Regions from separate parts of the Bradyrhizobium sp. SZCCHNR3119 genome, predicted to be linked through region 2. Evidence: predicted binding sites of a transcription regulator. Region 2 holds the regulator's gene; the other holds the start of a gene.

Region 1 (7,614 bases), 1.7 Mb from region 2:
CGCATGCTCGCCGTCCTGGCCCAGATTGGAATGCGGCCGGACGCGCGCCGGACCGAGGGTTGCGAATGTGACGGCGGCGGCGAGCAGCCAGGCGGCGAAGCGGGTGATGAAGGTCATCCCTCCGAATAGCACAAGCCGGGCTACTGATTGGGCTCACACCCCCTTGAGCCCTCCGTGTCGTTAATGGGTTCGCTGCCGCTTCAGAGCATCACGACCCGGCTCGGCAGGACCAGGCGATGAGAAGAATTTGATCGTCGGCGGCCGCGATGCAGTAATGAACGTTCTGCCGCTCCTGCGGTCGGCGATGTAACTTTTGCTATTTTTCTCAAGCCATCGACAGCTCTCTGAGACGAGGCCATTTTTCCTTTTGCGCCAAGGATTTGCTGAGGGTTTGCGAGCGAGGTGCTCGCGCCGCGCGAGGGACGTTCGATGCGTCGATTCAATTCAATGTTGTGGGCATCAGGAAAGCGCGTTCGGCGTGTGGTGGCGCAGTTCGTGGCCATCGCGGCGGCCAGCCTTCCGGCGGCCGGCGCCTGAGCGTCCGGCTTCCGCTGCTTCATTAATTATTGCGCGGCCGGCTTGATACCGCTCAACAGTCTCTCGCAAAGCGCGCTAACATGGAGGTGCGCTGGGCGAGGAGGGTTCGATGTCGCGTTACGTCGTCAACTTCATGAAAGACGTGCTCGGCGAAAACGGCCGGCAATGTGAGATCTGCCAGAGCACGCTCGAAATCGACGCCGCCGACGAAAAGCTGGCGGCCGAGCTCGCTAAGAAGAAGTTTTGCGAGATGCAGGAGCTACGCGACTGGTCCCTGCATGCGGATCGCATCCAGGTGAGGGCGGCCGATTTCCCGTCGTGATCGACGGCTTGAGACAGCCGAAGTCGTTCAACGCCCGGAGGTGGGTGGCTCAGTGCCGCCAGCGCCGAGCGAGCGCTGCACCATCACGGTGTCCGACCAGCGGCCGTACCGGAACGCGACTGCGGGGAGAAGCCCGACCCGGGTAAAGCCAAATCGCTCGTGGATGCCGAGCGAGGCGGTGTTGTCGGCGTCGATATAGCCGATCATCTGGCGAAAGCCGGCCGCCGCACAGGCGTCGATCAATGCCTGCATCAGCAGCCGGCCGACGCCGCGGCCGAGATGCTCGTGATGCACATAGATCGAGTGCTTCACGGCGAAGCGATAGGCGGGCCGCTTCCGGAACGGCACGACGTAGGCATAGCCTACGATCTCGGCGCGGAATGTCGCGACCAGATGCGGCATGCGATGGTTGCGCAGGTTCTTGCGCCGTTGCCTGAGATCGTCCGGCTCCGGCACGCCGGAATTGGCGGCGCCGTCTTCGACCCCGCGGCGGATGTGCCGGCGATAGATCGCGAGCATGGCCTCGACGTCCTCGTCGCGCGACGGGCGGACGAGCACCGGCGGCTCGCTCTGGACGGCTGCGATCGAATTCTCCATCGGCGCGGACTCACTCGGCTGCGACATAGGTGTAGAGGCGGATGCGGCCCGCCTCGTCGATCTCCTTGTAGAGCCCTTGGATCTCGACGTCGAAACCGGGGAAGGTGTTGAAGGCCTGTTCGAACATCTTCAGGTAATCGATCATCGGCTTGGCCCGTTCCGACAGGCGTTCGCCCGGCACGATGGTGGCGATTCCGGGCGGATAGACCACGAACGGCGTGGTCGCGATCCGGCCGGCGATCTTGTCGATCGGCAGATAATCGACGTCATTGCGCATCAGGGCGCGAGCAGCCTCGCGGGGGGAGATCGCAATCTCCGGCATGTGCTCGGGCAGGAACTGCTTGGCCTGCAGCGCACTCACGTCGGCCGCACGATAGAAACGGTGCATCTCGGCGCAGAGGTCGCGCAGCCGCACCTTGCCATAACGGCCAAAGCGGCGGCGGGTGAATTCCGGGATCGCATCCTCCAACAGCACGTTGTCGTCGTGCAGCCTCTTGAAGGCGACGAGGCCGCTGATCAGCGTGCCGGCCTTGCTGGCCTCCACGCCCGGTGTCAGCAGAAACAAGAGCGAGTTGAGGTCGTTCTTCTCGGCCACGATCCGGTTCTCGCGGAGATATTGCGCGACCACGGGCGCGGGGATGCCGTGCTCGGCATAGCCGCCGGTCGCCCGGTCGAAGCCGGGGGTCAGCAGCGTCAGCTTGTTCGGATCGGTCATGGCGAAACCGGCCTCCATGTTCGGAAAGCCGTGCCAGGTGGAATTGGGACCGAGCTGCCAGAGGGACGCGTCGGTGGCCAACTGGTCGGTCGAGATCGCCTCCCACGCGACGTCATGGACCCCGCCCGGGCTTGCGGCATCCGGGATCGCCACGCGGTCCGGCACGAACGGCTCGAAGAACCAGCGCCGCGCCGGATCCTTCTCCTTCTCCTCAAATTCCCGGCGCATCGCCCGGATCTTCTTGCGCAATTCGATGCCGAGCCGGATCGTGTCATCCCACAGCACTTCGCCGGAACGCCCCTTCATCATCTGCGCGCCGACATCGAGCGAGGCGAACAGCGGATAGAACGGCGAAGTCGAGGCGTGCTGCATGAAGCTTTCGTTGAAGCGCCGATGCTCGATCCGGCGCCGCTGGCCCTTGATGTGGCGATCCTTGACGTGGATCTGCGAGGCCTGGGAGAAGCTGGCAAGCTGCTTGTGCGTGGATTGGGTGGCGATGATCCCAGGCGCGTTCGGGCCCAGTTCCGAAAGCCCCATCGCGAAGCGGCCGGCATAGAGAGGGTGGAATTTCATGAACCCGGCCCAGGCCTCGTCGAACATGATGTACTCGCAGAGGTGGCCGATCCGCTTCAGGATCATCTCGGCGCTGTGGATCGAGCCGTCATAGGTGCACTGCTCGACCACGGCGACGCGGAACGGGCGCTCCCTGCGCCAGGCGTCGGGGTCCTTGACCAGCGGGTTGTTGCGGATCTGCTGGCGCAGATGCTCCTCGTCGAGCAGGTCCCAGCGCATCGGGCCGATCAGGCCCCAGGCATTGCGGACCGTCGGGACATAAATCGGGATGCCGCCGGAGATCAGCAGCGCGCCATGGTGGGCGGCCTTGTGATTGTTCCGGTCGAACAGCACGAGGTCGCCGTCGGTGACCAGCGCTCCCAGCACCACCTTGTTCGAGGTGGAGGTGCCGTTCAGCACGAAATAGGTCTTTTCGGCGCCGAAGATCTGCGCCGCTTCCTTCTGCGCCCGCAGCGCCGGTCCCTCATGGGTCAGGAGGTCGCCGAGGTCGAGGACGGAATTGTCGAGGTCGTCGCGGAACACGGCTTCGCCGAGATGCTCGACGAAGATCCGGCCGATCGGGCTGCGGCTGTAGAACACGCCGCCATTGTGCCCGGGGCAGGTCCAGAGCTGATTGCCTTCCTCGGCATAGTCGACGAGCGTGCCGAAGAACGGCGTCTTCAACGTCTCGGCATATTGCTTGAGCCGGCTGATCAGGTTCTTGGCGATGAAGGGCGGCGTTTCCTCCGACAGGAACACATAGCCGTCGATGAAGTCGAGCACCTCGACCGGCAGATCCTCGAACCGCTTGCGCCGGATCAGGAGGATGATCGGAAAATCGAGGCCGCGCCGGCGCATCAGGTTGATCAGGGCCATGGTTTTGCCCTCGAGACCCTTCTTGCCCCAATCGACCACCATGCAGCCGATCGCGGCATCGGTCTGCACGGCGATCTCGGCGTCTTCGAGCTTGCGGGCCCGCACCACCTCGAACCCGGAACGCTGGATCTCTTCGATGATCTGGTTGAAACGGACGCCCGCGAGGTCGTCGGGCTCAAAGACCGGAGCGGCGAACAGGAAGGTGAAGCGTCGGAAATAGTCCATGCGGGTCTGCCAAGTTTGGGTCGGAGGCCAGCTGTCGGTACATTCCATGACAGTTCAATGACAGTGTAGAGTGTCGTCAGGGCCAGCGCGTTCAAATCAACGGTAGGACGCTGCTTGTCACGCCGCCGGCTCGATGGCAATCGAGCCAGTTCGAATCTGTGCCAAGGATCTCAGTGTGTTACCTGAATGGATCAGCCTTGAATGCCCGGCCACCTCGGAGCGTCACCGCCAGTCGGCGCTGGCGCGGCAGGCGCAATTGACCAAGCCGCTCGGCGCGCTCGGACGACTGGAGGAGATCGCAGTGGAGTTGGCGGCGCTCCAGGCCACCGACAGGCCGGGGGCGGAGCGGGCGCCGATCATCCTGTTCGCTGGCGATCATGGCATCGCGGCCCGCGGTGTATCGGCCTATCCGCCCGAGGTCACCGTCCAGATGTTGCACAACTTCGCCGGTGGCGGGGCGGCAATCTCGGTGCTGGCGCGCACGCTCGGTTGTCCGCTCGAAGTCGTCGACGCCGGCACGTTGGGCGATCAGCCGATACCGGGTGTGATCGTCGATAAGCCACGGCGCGGGACCCGCGATTTCGGCGTCGAGACGGCTCTGACATCCGAGGAGGTGGCTTTTGCGCTCGCCTGCGGGCAGCGCGCAATCGCGCGCCAGGCGGAGCCCAAGCCGCAGCTGGTGATTCTCGGTGAGATGGGGATCGGCAATACGACCTCCGCCTCGGCGATTGCGGCTGCGCTCCTGGGATGGCCCGCGGCTGAAATCGTCGGGAGCGGCACCGGGCTGGATGGGGAAGGGCGCGCGCGAAAGGCGCGCGTGATTGCCGACGCGCTCGCATTGCATGGACTGGAAGTTGGCACCCCCGTGGAGACCGTGCTCGCCGCGGTCGGTGGGCTCGAGATCGTCGCAATGACCGGCGCGATCATTGCTGCTGCACGAATGGGTGTACCGGTTCTGATCGACGGCTTCATCGTCTCGGTCGCCGCCCTTGCTGCCGTGAAGCTCAATCCGTCGTGTCGGCCATGGCTCCTCTTCTCGCATCGTTCGGCCGAACTGGGCCACCGCGTCGTGCTGGACGCACTCGGTGCGCGGCCGCTGATCGATCTCGATCTGCGGCTCGGCGAAGCCTCGGGGGCGGCGACTGCGTTGCCCCTGCTGCGGCTGGCATGCGCGCTTCATAACGAGATGGCGACTTTTGCCGAAGCCGCGGTGTCGGGCCGCGACAGCTGATGCGGATCGATCTGCTGCGGCACGGCGACACCGGGCGCGAGCGCTATCTCGACGGCCGCAGCGATCCGCCGCTGAGCGAGATGGGGTGGCGGCAATTTGCCAAGCAGACCCAAGACGGAGCATGGAGGCACATCGTGTGCTCGCCGCGGGCGCGGGCGCGGGCTGCTGCCGACGATTTGGCCCGACGATCGGGCACGGTGGTCCATATCGACCCCGACTGGAGCGAACTCGATTTCGGTCGTTGGGACGGGCGATCACGGGACGAGATCGCGGCGCGGCCTGATCATGCCGCATTGCTGCAGGCGTTCTACGCCGATCCCACGGCTTTTACCGCGCCCGGCGGGGAAAGCTGGGTGTCTTTGCGCGATCGCGTCGGTCGAGCCCTCGACAGGCTGACGACAGAACCTGAGCTCTCTCCCGTGCTGATCGTGACGCACGGCGGGGCCATCCGTGCTGCGCTGTCGTTGATCTTGAACTGGCCGCTGCGGTCGCTGTGGAGTTTGCGCATCAATCCCGCGACTCGTATCACGCTCGAGATCGGGCGCGGCGAGGACGATGCGCTCTGGGGCGAAATCATCGAGATCATCCAGCCATGAGTCGTCGTGAATTCTGGATCGCGCTGCAGTTTCTTACGCGCCTCCCGACCCCGCGTGTCGCCGACATGCGACCCGGCGATCTCAAGCGCGCCGCGATGTTCTTCCCCGCCGTCGGACTCGTCGTCGGGATATGTCTTGCCTTGATCGCGCGCATTCTCCACGGCAGCAATCCTTGGGTCGTTGCGCTCGCTGTGGTCGTGGCCTGGATCTGGATCACCGGCGCGCTGCATCTCGATGGGCTCGGCGACGTGGCCGACGCATTCGGCGCCTCGCACGGCAAGCCCGATCGCTTCATCGAGGTGCTGGGTGATCCTCATGCCGGCAATTTTGCCGTGGTCGCGATCGCCTTGCAGATCGCGGCGAAGCTCGTGCTCATCGCGCATCTGCCGGCGTCGCTTGCGATCGGGGCGCTGGTGCTCATTCCGGCCTGGGCGCGCTGGGGCACGTTGGTTTGGAGCAGGCTGCTCGTATCATTGAAGCCGGGGCTCGGGGCCAGCGTTGCAAACAGTGTCGGTTGGCTCCTGATTGGCGGCTGGGCGCTGGCGCTTCTCCTACTGGCCCTCATCGGCGCGCGCCCGACGCTCGTGGCGTTGATCGTCATTCCCGCCGTTGCGCTTTATTGGCAATCGCGGCTCGGCAGCATTACCGGCGATGGCCTTGGCGCCAGTGTCGAGGTGACGGAGACATTGCTGCTGTTCGCCTGCGTGTTCAGCCTGCAGTGAGCGCATCGGCGAGCCGTTGCCATTCCTCCTCGCGACCCGGCAGGCCGAAACGCAGCCAAGTCTCATTATGGGCGAACCGCCTGACGTGAATGCCTCGCTGCGCGAGGCGATCGGCCAGATGTCGGGCGGCCACGCTCTCGGCAAGACGGAACAGCGGGGTGCCGCCAACAATGTTGCAGCCGGCGGCCATCAGCAGCGCGTCGAGACGTGCGCAATCCGCAGCCAATCGTTGCCGCGCCTGCTGCAGCCACACATCATCCCGCAACGCTGCGGCTCCGATCGCGAGCGCAGGTCCAGAGACCGCCCAGGGGCCGAGGTCACCCCTTAAGCGTTGGCAGAGTTCAGGTGCCGCAATGGCGAAGCCGAGCCGCAGGCCCGCGAAACCATAGGCCTTGCCGAAGGAGCGCAGCACGATGGTTGCTGGCGGCAGCCGAGACGTCAGGCTCGCATCACCAGGTAGAAAATCCGCAAAGGCTTCGTCCACGATCAGGAGGCCGTCACGCCGCGCCAGCTCGGAGCCGAGCGAAACGAGCGTCTCGCGCGGCAGTAGACGACCGGTGGGATTATTGGGATTCACCACGACGGCAACGTCGGCCTCGGCCAGCGCCTCGACCTCATTGACCGTGCGGACTCGATGGCCGCAACGATGCCAGCACAGCGCATGTTCCTCATAAGTAAGGCCGAGCACAGCGACCGTTCCCGGGGAACGGAGGCGGGGGATGATCTGCAGCAGCGCCTGGGTGCCTGGGGCGGCGATCAAGGAAGCAGGGGCTTGAAGTCCGCAGCGGGCCGCGGCGGCTGCGAGCAGGGTGCGTTCGTCGGCGTTGGTCGGCAACCGCGTCCAGGCCTCGGCCGCAAGCCTCGGCAGCGGATAGGCGATCGGATTGATGCCGGTCGACAGGTCGACCCAGGGCTGCGGCGCGTCGGGATAGCGGCGGCTGATCTCGTCGATATTTCCGCCGTGAGCGACCGCTTCCGGCCGGATGCCCCGCGTGCTACTCGCTTTATGGTCCATACCAGTCCTTCGATCGGGGATCGATGTTTCTCGCCGTCGCGCTTGCCGCGCTCATCATCGAGGCGCTCTTTGGCTACCCGCAAGCGCTGGTCCGCCGTATCGGACACCCCGTGATGTGGATCGGCGCGCTGATAGCATGGGCTGATGCTCACTGGAACCGCGCATCGGCCTCCTTCCGTGCCCGCCGCGTCCGGGGTGTGGTGCTGGTCCTTCTGCTGGGAATGGC
Region 2 (7,614 bases):
ACAACTTCGTCCAGAGCCCCTATGCCTATTGGAAGCAGCTGGCCTGGACCGGGGCCCTTTTGATTACCTTGACCGTACTTGCCCTGAACATCGGGGCCCGCATTCTGGGCGCCGAGAGGAGCGCAAAATGACCGACATGTCTGTTTCCGTCTCAAGTCCGGCGGGCGTCATTCCGAACAAATCCTTGCCGGACGCCCCGGCGAAGGTGACGGTCCGGAACCTGAACTTTTATTACGGCGATCACCATGCGCTGAAGAACATCAACCTGTCGCTCGGAACCAACCGGGTGACGGCCTTCATCGGACCGTCCGGCTGCGGCAAGTCCACGCTGCTGCGCATCTTCAACCGGATGTATGATCTGTATCCGGGCCAGCGCGCCGAAGGCCAGCTGATGCTGGACAACACCAACATCCTCGACCCCAAGCTCGACCTGAACCTCTTGCGTGCGCGCGTCGGCATGGTGTTCCAGAAGCCGACGCCGTTCCCGATGACGATCTACGAGAACATCGCCTTCGGCATCCGCCTGTATGAGAAGATCTCCAAATCCGAGATGGATGACCGGGTCGAGAAGGCGTTGCGCGGCGGCGCGCTGTGGAACGAGGTCAAGGACAAGCTCAACGCCTCGGGCCTGAGCCTTTCCGGCGGCCAGCAACAGCGTCTCTGTATTGCCCGCACCGTTGCGGTGCGTCCCGAGGTGATCCTGTTCGACGAGCCGTGCTCGGCGCTCGATCCGATCTCGACCGCCAAGGTCGAGGAGTTGATCCAGGAGCTGTCGGACAACTACACGATCGCGATCGTGACCCACAACATGCAGCAGGCGGCCCGCGTCTCCGACAAGACCGCCTTCATGTATCTCGGCGAGCTGATCGAGTTCGACGATACCAGCAAGATCTTCACCTCGCCGAGCGATCGGCGGACCCAGGACTACATCACCGGCCGCTTCGGCTGATGCCGGAAACGGACCCCTTGCATCGGTCGGCAAGGGGCAGTTGGCTGAGGCAGCGAGACCCGAATTGACGCGCCGGACTACGACGGCATTGCCGAGGAGACAGACATGGCCAGTGAACATACCGTCAAGGCGTTTGACAGTGACCTGCAGGAGCTGACGCGGCTGGTCGCGGAGATGGGCGGCTTGGCCGAGCGGCTGATCGTGGATTCCGTCGACGCGCTGGTGCGGCGCGACGTCGCGCTCGGCGAGCGGGTGATCCAGACGGACGCCGAGATCGACAGTCTGCAGCGGCTGATCGAGGAGCGCGCGGTGCTCACCATCGCCCGCCGGCAGCCGATGGCGGTGGACCTGCGCGAGATCGTCGGCGCGATGCGGGTTGCGACCGACCTCGAGCGGATCGGCGACCTCGCCAAGAACATCGGCAAGCGCGTCGCCGCGCTGGAGAGCGATTTCCATCCCTTGAAGCTGATCCGCGGTTTGGAGCACATGACCGACCTGGTGCAGTCGCAGGTCAAGTCGGTGCTCGACGCCTATGCCGCCCACGATCTGCCGGCGGCGATGACGGTGTGGAAGGGCGACGAGGAGGTCGACGCCATCTGCACCTCGCTGTTCCGCGAGCTGCTCACCTACATGATGGAAGATCCCCGCAACATCTCGTTCTGCATTCACCTGATGTTCTGCGCCAAGAACATCGAACGGATCGGCGATCATGCGACCAACATCGCGGAAACCGTGTTCTACATGATCGAAGGCCAGCCGATGATCGACAAGCGTCCGAAGGGCGACATGACGTCCTTCGCGGCCACCGCCCCCGGAAACTGAGAGAGAAGCTGAGCGATGAGTGCGCGCATTCTGGTTGTGGAAGACGAGGAAGCGCTGACGACGCTGCTGCGCTACAATCTCGAGACCGAAGGTTACGAGGTCGAGACGGTTGCGCGCGGCGACGACGCCGACACGCGACTGAAGGAACGGGTGCCCGATCTCGTGGTGCTGGACTGGATGCTGCCGGGCCTGTCCGGCATCGAGCTGTGCCGGCGCCTGCGCGCCCGGCCCGAGACCAAGCAGCTGCCGATCATCATGCTGACGGCGCGCGGCGAGGAGAGCGAGCGGGTCCGCGGGCTCGCCACCGGGGCGGACGATTACATCGTCAAGCCGTTCTCGGTGCCCGAGCTGTTGGCCCGCGTGAAGGGTCTGCTCCGCCGCGCGAGCCCCGAGCGGCTCGCCACCGTGCTCGCCTATGGCGACATCGAGCTCGATCGCGAGAAGCGCCGCGTCGCCCGCTCCGGCCGGCCGATCGATCTCGGGCCGACCGAATATCGGCTGCTTGAGTTCTTCCTGGAACATCCGGGCCGCGTGTTCAGCCGCGAGCAGCTGCTCGACAGCGTCTGGGGCCGCGACATCTACATCGACGAGCGTACGGTGGACGTGCACATCGGACGCTTGCGCAAGCTGCTCAATCCGGGACGCGAACAGGATCCGATCCGCACCGTGCGTGGCGCGGGCTATGCGCTCGACGACCGCTTTGCGAAGGCGGAATCGTGAGCTGAGGGCGATCGCGCGGCGACAAACAGCGCCCGATCAAAGGCGGAGCTTCGGCTCCGCCTTTTTTGTCATGACAAGCGCGCTTGCAACGTGCGCCGCCGTCATCCCGGCGAACGCCGGTACCCATAACCGCAAATGCTGATGATAGAGCTGCAGCTGTAGCTAACATCCATCATAACCACGCCCGCCGGTGGTTATGGGTCCCCGCGTTCGCGGGGACGACAGCTGATGGCTGAGCTAACAGCGCGTCCAAGATGCGCAACAGATCAGCGTGCCGGGCTCTTGCCGGGGTGACGACGGCGATCGGCCGCGGGCTGATAGGCGATGCGCGAATGCTGCGCGCAATAGGGCAGGCCGTTCAGCGCCTTGCCGCCGCAGAAGAAGAAGTCCGCGCTGGCGGGATCGCCGACCGGCCAGTGGCAGGTGCCTTCGCGGAGCTCGAGCAGCGACAGCCGCTGGTTCATCGGCACCACATTGTCGAAGGTGATCGGATCGGGCTCCGTCTCGACCTCGAACACCTGGGCGAGCGCGGTATTGCCGCGCGCCACCGGGCGGGCCACCCGCATCATCGGCTGAGCGGGGCGCGCCTTGCGCTGACGCGGAGCGGCGGCGGCAGGGCTCTTGGCGCGACCGGAGAGGCCGAGCCTGTGGACCTTGCCGATCACGGCGTTGCGCGTCACATTTCCGAGCTCCGCTGCGATCTGGCTGGCCGACAGTCCGGCCTCCCAGAGCTTTTTCAACTGCTCGACGCGATCGTCCGACCAGGTCAATACCGTCATCGCACCTTTCCCTTCGCGTTTCGCTGGCCAGTTTCGGGACAGCGCTGCGGTGCCAAACTCACGAAAATCCCTGCTCGCAGAATCCCTTAGCCCTCGCCGGGCGCGAGATGCGCGCCCGGACGTGTACGCCGAACCACCGAACTCTTAAGGATCAGACCTGCTGCACGAGATGTCGTACTCGATGCGAAAAACGCTACAATATGCCGTGACTCCCGCGCAAGAGTCGGGGGCCACCGTCCACACCTTCCGTCGATGTGGACCGGGAACGCTTAGCACTGTCATCGACCGGAAACCCCACCTGTTCCGCGCTGAGGCGGCTGGCTCACGCGTGTTGACAGCGAACGTCCTGCGCATACAATAGTTGTCCGTGCCGCCTTGAAAAGGCGGCACATTTTGTTTTCCAGGGCCGGGTCCCGGGTGCGCGATGGCGCTGCTTTGCGCCTCCTCGTGCGCGTCTTGACCGGCCCGTCAGCTCAAGTGATCAGCCATGACGGACGTCGCGTCGCATCTGCTCCCCGTATTTGCCCGGATCGATCTCGCCTTCGAGCGCGGCGAGGGCGCCTGGCTGATCGCGACCAATGGCGAGCGCTATCTCGACTTCACCTCCGGCGTCGCCGTGAATGCGCTGGGTCACGCGCATCCGCATTTGGTGAAGGCGCTGCAGGAGCAGGCGACCAAGCTCTGGCACATGTCGAACCTGTTCAAGAGCCCGGACGGCGAGCGGCTTGCGGCGCGGCTGTGCGAGCAGAGCTTCGCCGACTACGTGTTCTTCGCCAATTCCGGCGCCGAAGCGATGGAATGCGCGATCAAGATCACGCGCAAGCATCACGCCGCCAAGGGGCATCCGGAACGTTACCGCATCGTTACGTTCGAGGGCGCGTTCCACGGCCGCACGCTGGCGACGCTCGCGGCCACCGGCTCGGCCAAATATCTCGACGGCTTCGGCCCGCCGATGGATGGTTTCGACCAAGTCCCGCTCGGCGATCTCGAAGCGGTGAAGAAGGCGATCGGCCCGCACACCGCGGGCATCTTGATCGAGCCGGTGCAAGGTGAGGGTGGCGTGCGCACCGCGCCGCTGGGCTTCTACAAGGCCCTGCGCGAGCTCTGCAACGCGCACGGCCTGCTGCTCGTGTTCGACGAGGTGCAGACTGGCATGGGCCGCACCGGCGAGCTGTTCGCGCATCGCTGGCTCGGGGTCGAGCCCGACGTGATGTCGCTGGCGAAAGCGCTCGGCGGCGGTTTCCCGATCGGCGCGTGCCTCGCCACGGCCGATGCTGCGGCCGGCATGACGGCGGGCTCGCATGGTTCGACCTTCGGCGGCAACCCGCTGGCGGTGGCCGCGGCCAATGCGGTGCTGGACGTGATGCTGGCGCCGGGCTTCTTCGAGCACGCGCGCAAGATGTCGCTGCTGCTCAAGCAGAAGCTCGCCGCCGTGATCGATCGCCACCCGGAGGTGATCTCCGAGGTCCGCGGCGAAGGTCTCTTGATCGGCATCAAGGCCGTGGTTCCGTCGGCCGATCTGATCGCGGCGCTCCGCGACGAGAAGCTGTTGACCGTCGGCGCCGGCGACAACGTGGTGCGCTTCCTGCCGCCCTTGATCGTCAACGAAACCGAGATCGAAGAGTCGGTGCAGCGGCTCGATCGCGCCTGTACGGCGCTATCGAGCGGTCAGTCGAAGCAGGCAGCCGCGTCATGAGTAAGACCCCCCGTCATTTCCTCGACATATCTGAGGTTCCGCTACCCGAGCTGCGCTCCATGCTCGCGCTGTCCAGCGACATGAAGAAGAAGCTGAAGGCGCACGAGCCGGCGAAGAAGCCGCTCGAGGGCAAGGTGTTGGCGATGATCTTCGAGAAGCCCTCGACGCGCACCCGCGTCTCCTTCGACGTCGGCATGCGCCAGCTCGGCGGCGAGTCGATCATGCTGACCGGCGCCGAAATGCAGCTCGGCCGCGGCGAGACCATCGCCGACACCGCGCGCGTGCTGTCGCGTTATGTCGATGCCATCATGATACGGATCCTGAGCCACGATGCGCTGCTCGAGCTCGCGGAGTATGCCACCGTGCCCGTCATCAACGGGCTGACGCGGCGCTCGCATCCCTGCCAGGTGATGGCCGACGTGATGACGTTCGAGGAGCACCGCGGGTCCATCGAGGGCCGTACCGTGGCCTGGAGCGGCGACGACAACAACGTTTTGGCCTCCTGGGCCCACGCCGCGGAGCGCTTCAACTTCAGGCTCAATGTCGCGACCCCGCCGCAGCTCGCGCCGGGCAAGGTGATGAAGGATTTCATCCGCGCCACGAACGCGGATATTCGCCTTGGCCATGATCCGGAAGAGGCGGTTGCGGGCGCTGATTGCGTCGTCACCGATACTTGGGTGTCGATGGGCGACAAGGACGGCGAGCATCGCCACAATCTGCTCAAGCCCTATCAGGTCAATTCCAAGCTGATGTCGCTGGCAAAGCAGGACGCGATCTTCATGCACTGTCTGCCCGCCCATCGCGGCGAGGAGGTCACCGACGAGGTGATCGACGGCCCGCAATCGGTGGTGTTCGACGAGGCCGAAAACCGCCTGCATGCCCAGAAGGGCATTCTGGCCTGGTGCTTTGGGGCGGGAGCTTAAGGCCGCTCCACGAGCTGACGAACGATCTCGCCGTAGGTGCGCCGCGATTCATCACGAGCCGCCCGTTCAAGCAGTATATTCTGGATTTCGTCTGTTTCGAACGGCGGCTCGTGATCGAGATCGATGGAAGCCAGCACGCGTCATCGGCGACTGACGTCGCAAGAGATCATGTACTCGCGCTCGAGGGGTTCGCTGTTGCGCGGTATTGGAACAATGATGTGCTGCAGCGTCGAACGGCTGTCATGGAAGATATTCTCGCAAGGCTCGGCGCGGCGTGAAAGACCCCTCACCCGGCGCGCTGTCGCTGCGCGTCATCGCGCCACCCTCTCCCACAAGGGGAGAGGGTGCACTGAGCTCGGCGCGAGAGCAGAGGTCCATCGCCCCTTTCCATTTACTATCATCGACCCCATCTAGAGGCCCATGATGGCCAATTCTCCCGACATTGAAATCAAACTTCAAAGCGATATCCGCGCGCCGTCGGCCGTGCCGGTCGACGACGCCGTGCTGCCGTTCGAGGTCGCAGCGCTGGATCTGCGGGGACGGCTGACCCGCATGGGGCCGGCGCTCGACGATATCCTGACCAAGCACGCTTATCCCGCGCCCGTCGGCAAGCTGCTGGGCGAGGCGATCGTGCTGACGACCCTGCTCGGCTCGTCCCTGAAGTTCGAGGGTCGCTTCATCCTGCAGACCCAGACCGACGGCCCGGTCTCGTTCCTGGTGGTCGACTTCCAGGCGCCTGACCGGCTGCGCGCCTATGCGCGCTATGACGAAGCCCGGCTGTCCGAGGCCAAGGATTCCGGCTCCCTGCTCGGCAAGGGCCATCTGGCGATGACGATCGATCAGGGGCCGGACATGAGCCGCTACCAGGGTCTGGTCGCGCTCAACGGCGGCAGCCTGGAAGAGGCCGCGCACGAATATTTCCTGCGCTCCGAACAGATCCCGACCCGCGTGCGGCTTGCGGTCGGCGAGGAATGGAGCGGCGGCAAGCATCGTTGGCGCGCCGGTGGGCTGTTGACGCAGTTTCTGCCGAAGGCGCCGGAGCGTGCGCGGCAGGCCGATCTGCATCCGGGCGATGCGCCCGAGGGTACCGAGGTCCACACGGTCGAGGAGGACGAGGCCTGGGTCGAGGGCCAGTCGCTGGTCGCGACTGTCGAGGATGTCGAACTGATCGATCCCGCGCTGTCCGGCGAACGCCTGCTGTATCGGCTGTTCCACGAGCGTGGCGTGCGCGTGTTCAAGGAGCATCCCTTGCAGGCGCGCTGCTCCTGCTCGCGCGATGCGGTGGCGAACATGCTGAAGAGCTTCTCAGCCCAGGACCGCGCCGACATGGTGAAGGACGACAAGGTCGTGGTCACCTGCGAGTTCTGCTCCTCGGTCTATCAGTTCACGCCGCACGAAGCCGGCGTAACGGAGAATTAGTTCGCGCTTTGCGCGAATGAGTCCGCGCGCTGCTGCCTTCGTCATTGCGAGCGGAGCGAGGCAATCCAGAGACCCGCTTCCGCGATTCTGGATTGCTTCGTCGCCTCCGGCTCCTCGCAACGACGCGGAGGCAGCCCAGCTCATGGCATCGTCACATCGTCGTCCCCGCTCCATGAATTCGTTGCGAGCGCGCCTCGGCGGCCGCGGCTTCGGCCGGGGTCAGCCGCTCCAGCCGCACCGCGACGTGCTTGTGATAAGGCGTGCCGGCGATTGGATCGCGGTTGAGGCTGTCGGTCAGCGTATTGA

What was found. The regulator PhoB, encoded in region 2, activates phosphate uptake and scavenging genes when phosphate is short. The targets are predictions, from matches to a motif close to TGTCATNNANCTGTCAT.
Region 1: the regulator PhoB is predicted to act here: its motif matches at 3,871-3,887, upstream of QX034_RS01880 (Orn/Lys/Arg decarboxylase N-terminal domain-containing protein).

What each region holds. Positions count from the first base shown of each region.
Region 1 covers NZ_JAUEUV010000001.1:378,704-386,317, reverse strand. The annotation lists gene QX034_RS01895 (VanZ family protein) at 1-117, opposite strand, end outside; gene QX034_RS01890 (hypothetical protein) at 647-859, shown strand; gene QX034_RS01885 (GNAT family N-acetyltransferase) at 887-1,456, opposite strand; gene QX034_RS01880 (Orn/Lys/Arg decarboxylase N-terminal domain-containing protein) at 1,467-3,824, opposite strand; gene cobT (nicotinate-nucleotide--dimethylbenzimidazole phosphoribosyltransferase) at 4,000-5,055, shown strand; gene QX034_RS01870 (histidine phosphatase family protein) at 5,055-5,651, shown strand; gene QX034_RS01865 (adenosylcobinamide-GDP ribazoletransferase) at 5,648-6,373, shown strand; gene cobD (threonine-phosphate decarboxylase CobD) at 6,360-7,388, opposite strand; gene cbiB (adenosylcobinamide-phosphate synthase CbiB) at 7,412-7,614, shown strand, end outside.
Region 2 covers NZ_JAUEUV010000001.1:2,073,963-2,081,576, reverse strand. The annotation lists gene pstA (phosphate ABC transporter permease PstA) at 1-131, shown strand, start outside; gene pstB (phosphate ABC transporter ATP-binding protein PstB) at 128-949, shown strand; gene phoU (phosphate signaling complex protein PhoU) at 1,055-1,771, shown strand; gene phoB (phosphate regulon transcriptional regulator PhoB) at 1,787-2,491, shown strand; gene QX034_RS09840 (GcrA family cell cycle regulator) at 2,758-3,270, opposite strand; gene QX034_RS09835 (aspartate aminotransferase family protein) at 3,758-4,966, shown strand; gene argF (ornithine carbamoyltransferase) at 4,963-5,889, shown strand; gene QX034_RS09825 (hypothetical protein) at 5,886-6,026, opposite strand; gene QX034_RS09820 (DUF559 domain-containing protein) at 5,967-6,167, shown strand; gene QX034_RS09815 (Hsp33 family molecular chaperone) at 6,310-7,308, shown strand; gene QX034_RS09810 (molybdopterin-dependent oxidoreductase) at 7,460-7,614, opposite strand, start outside.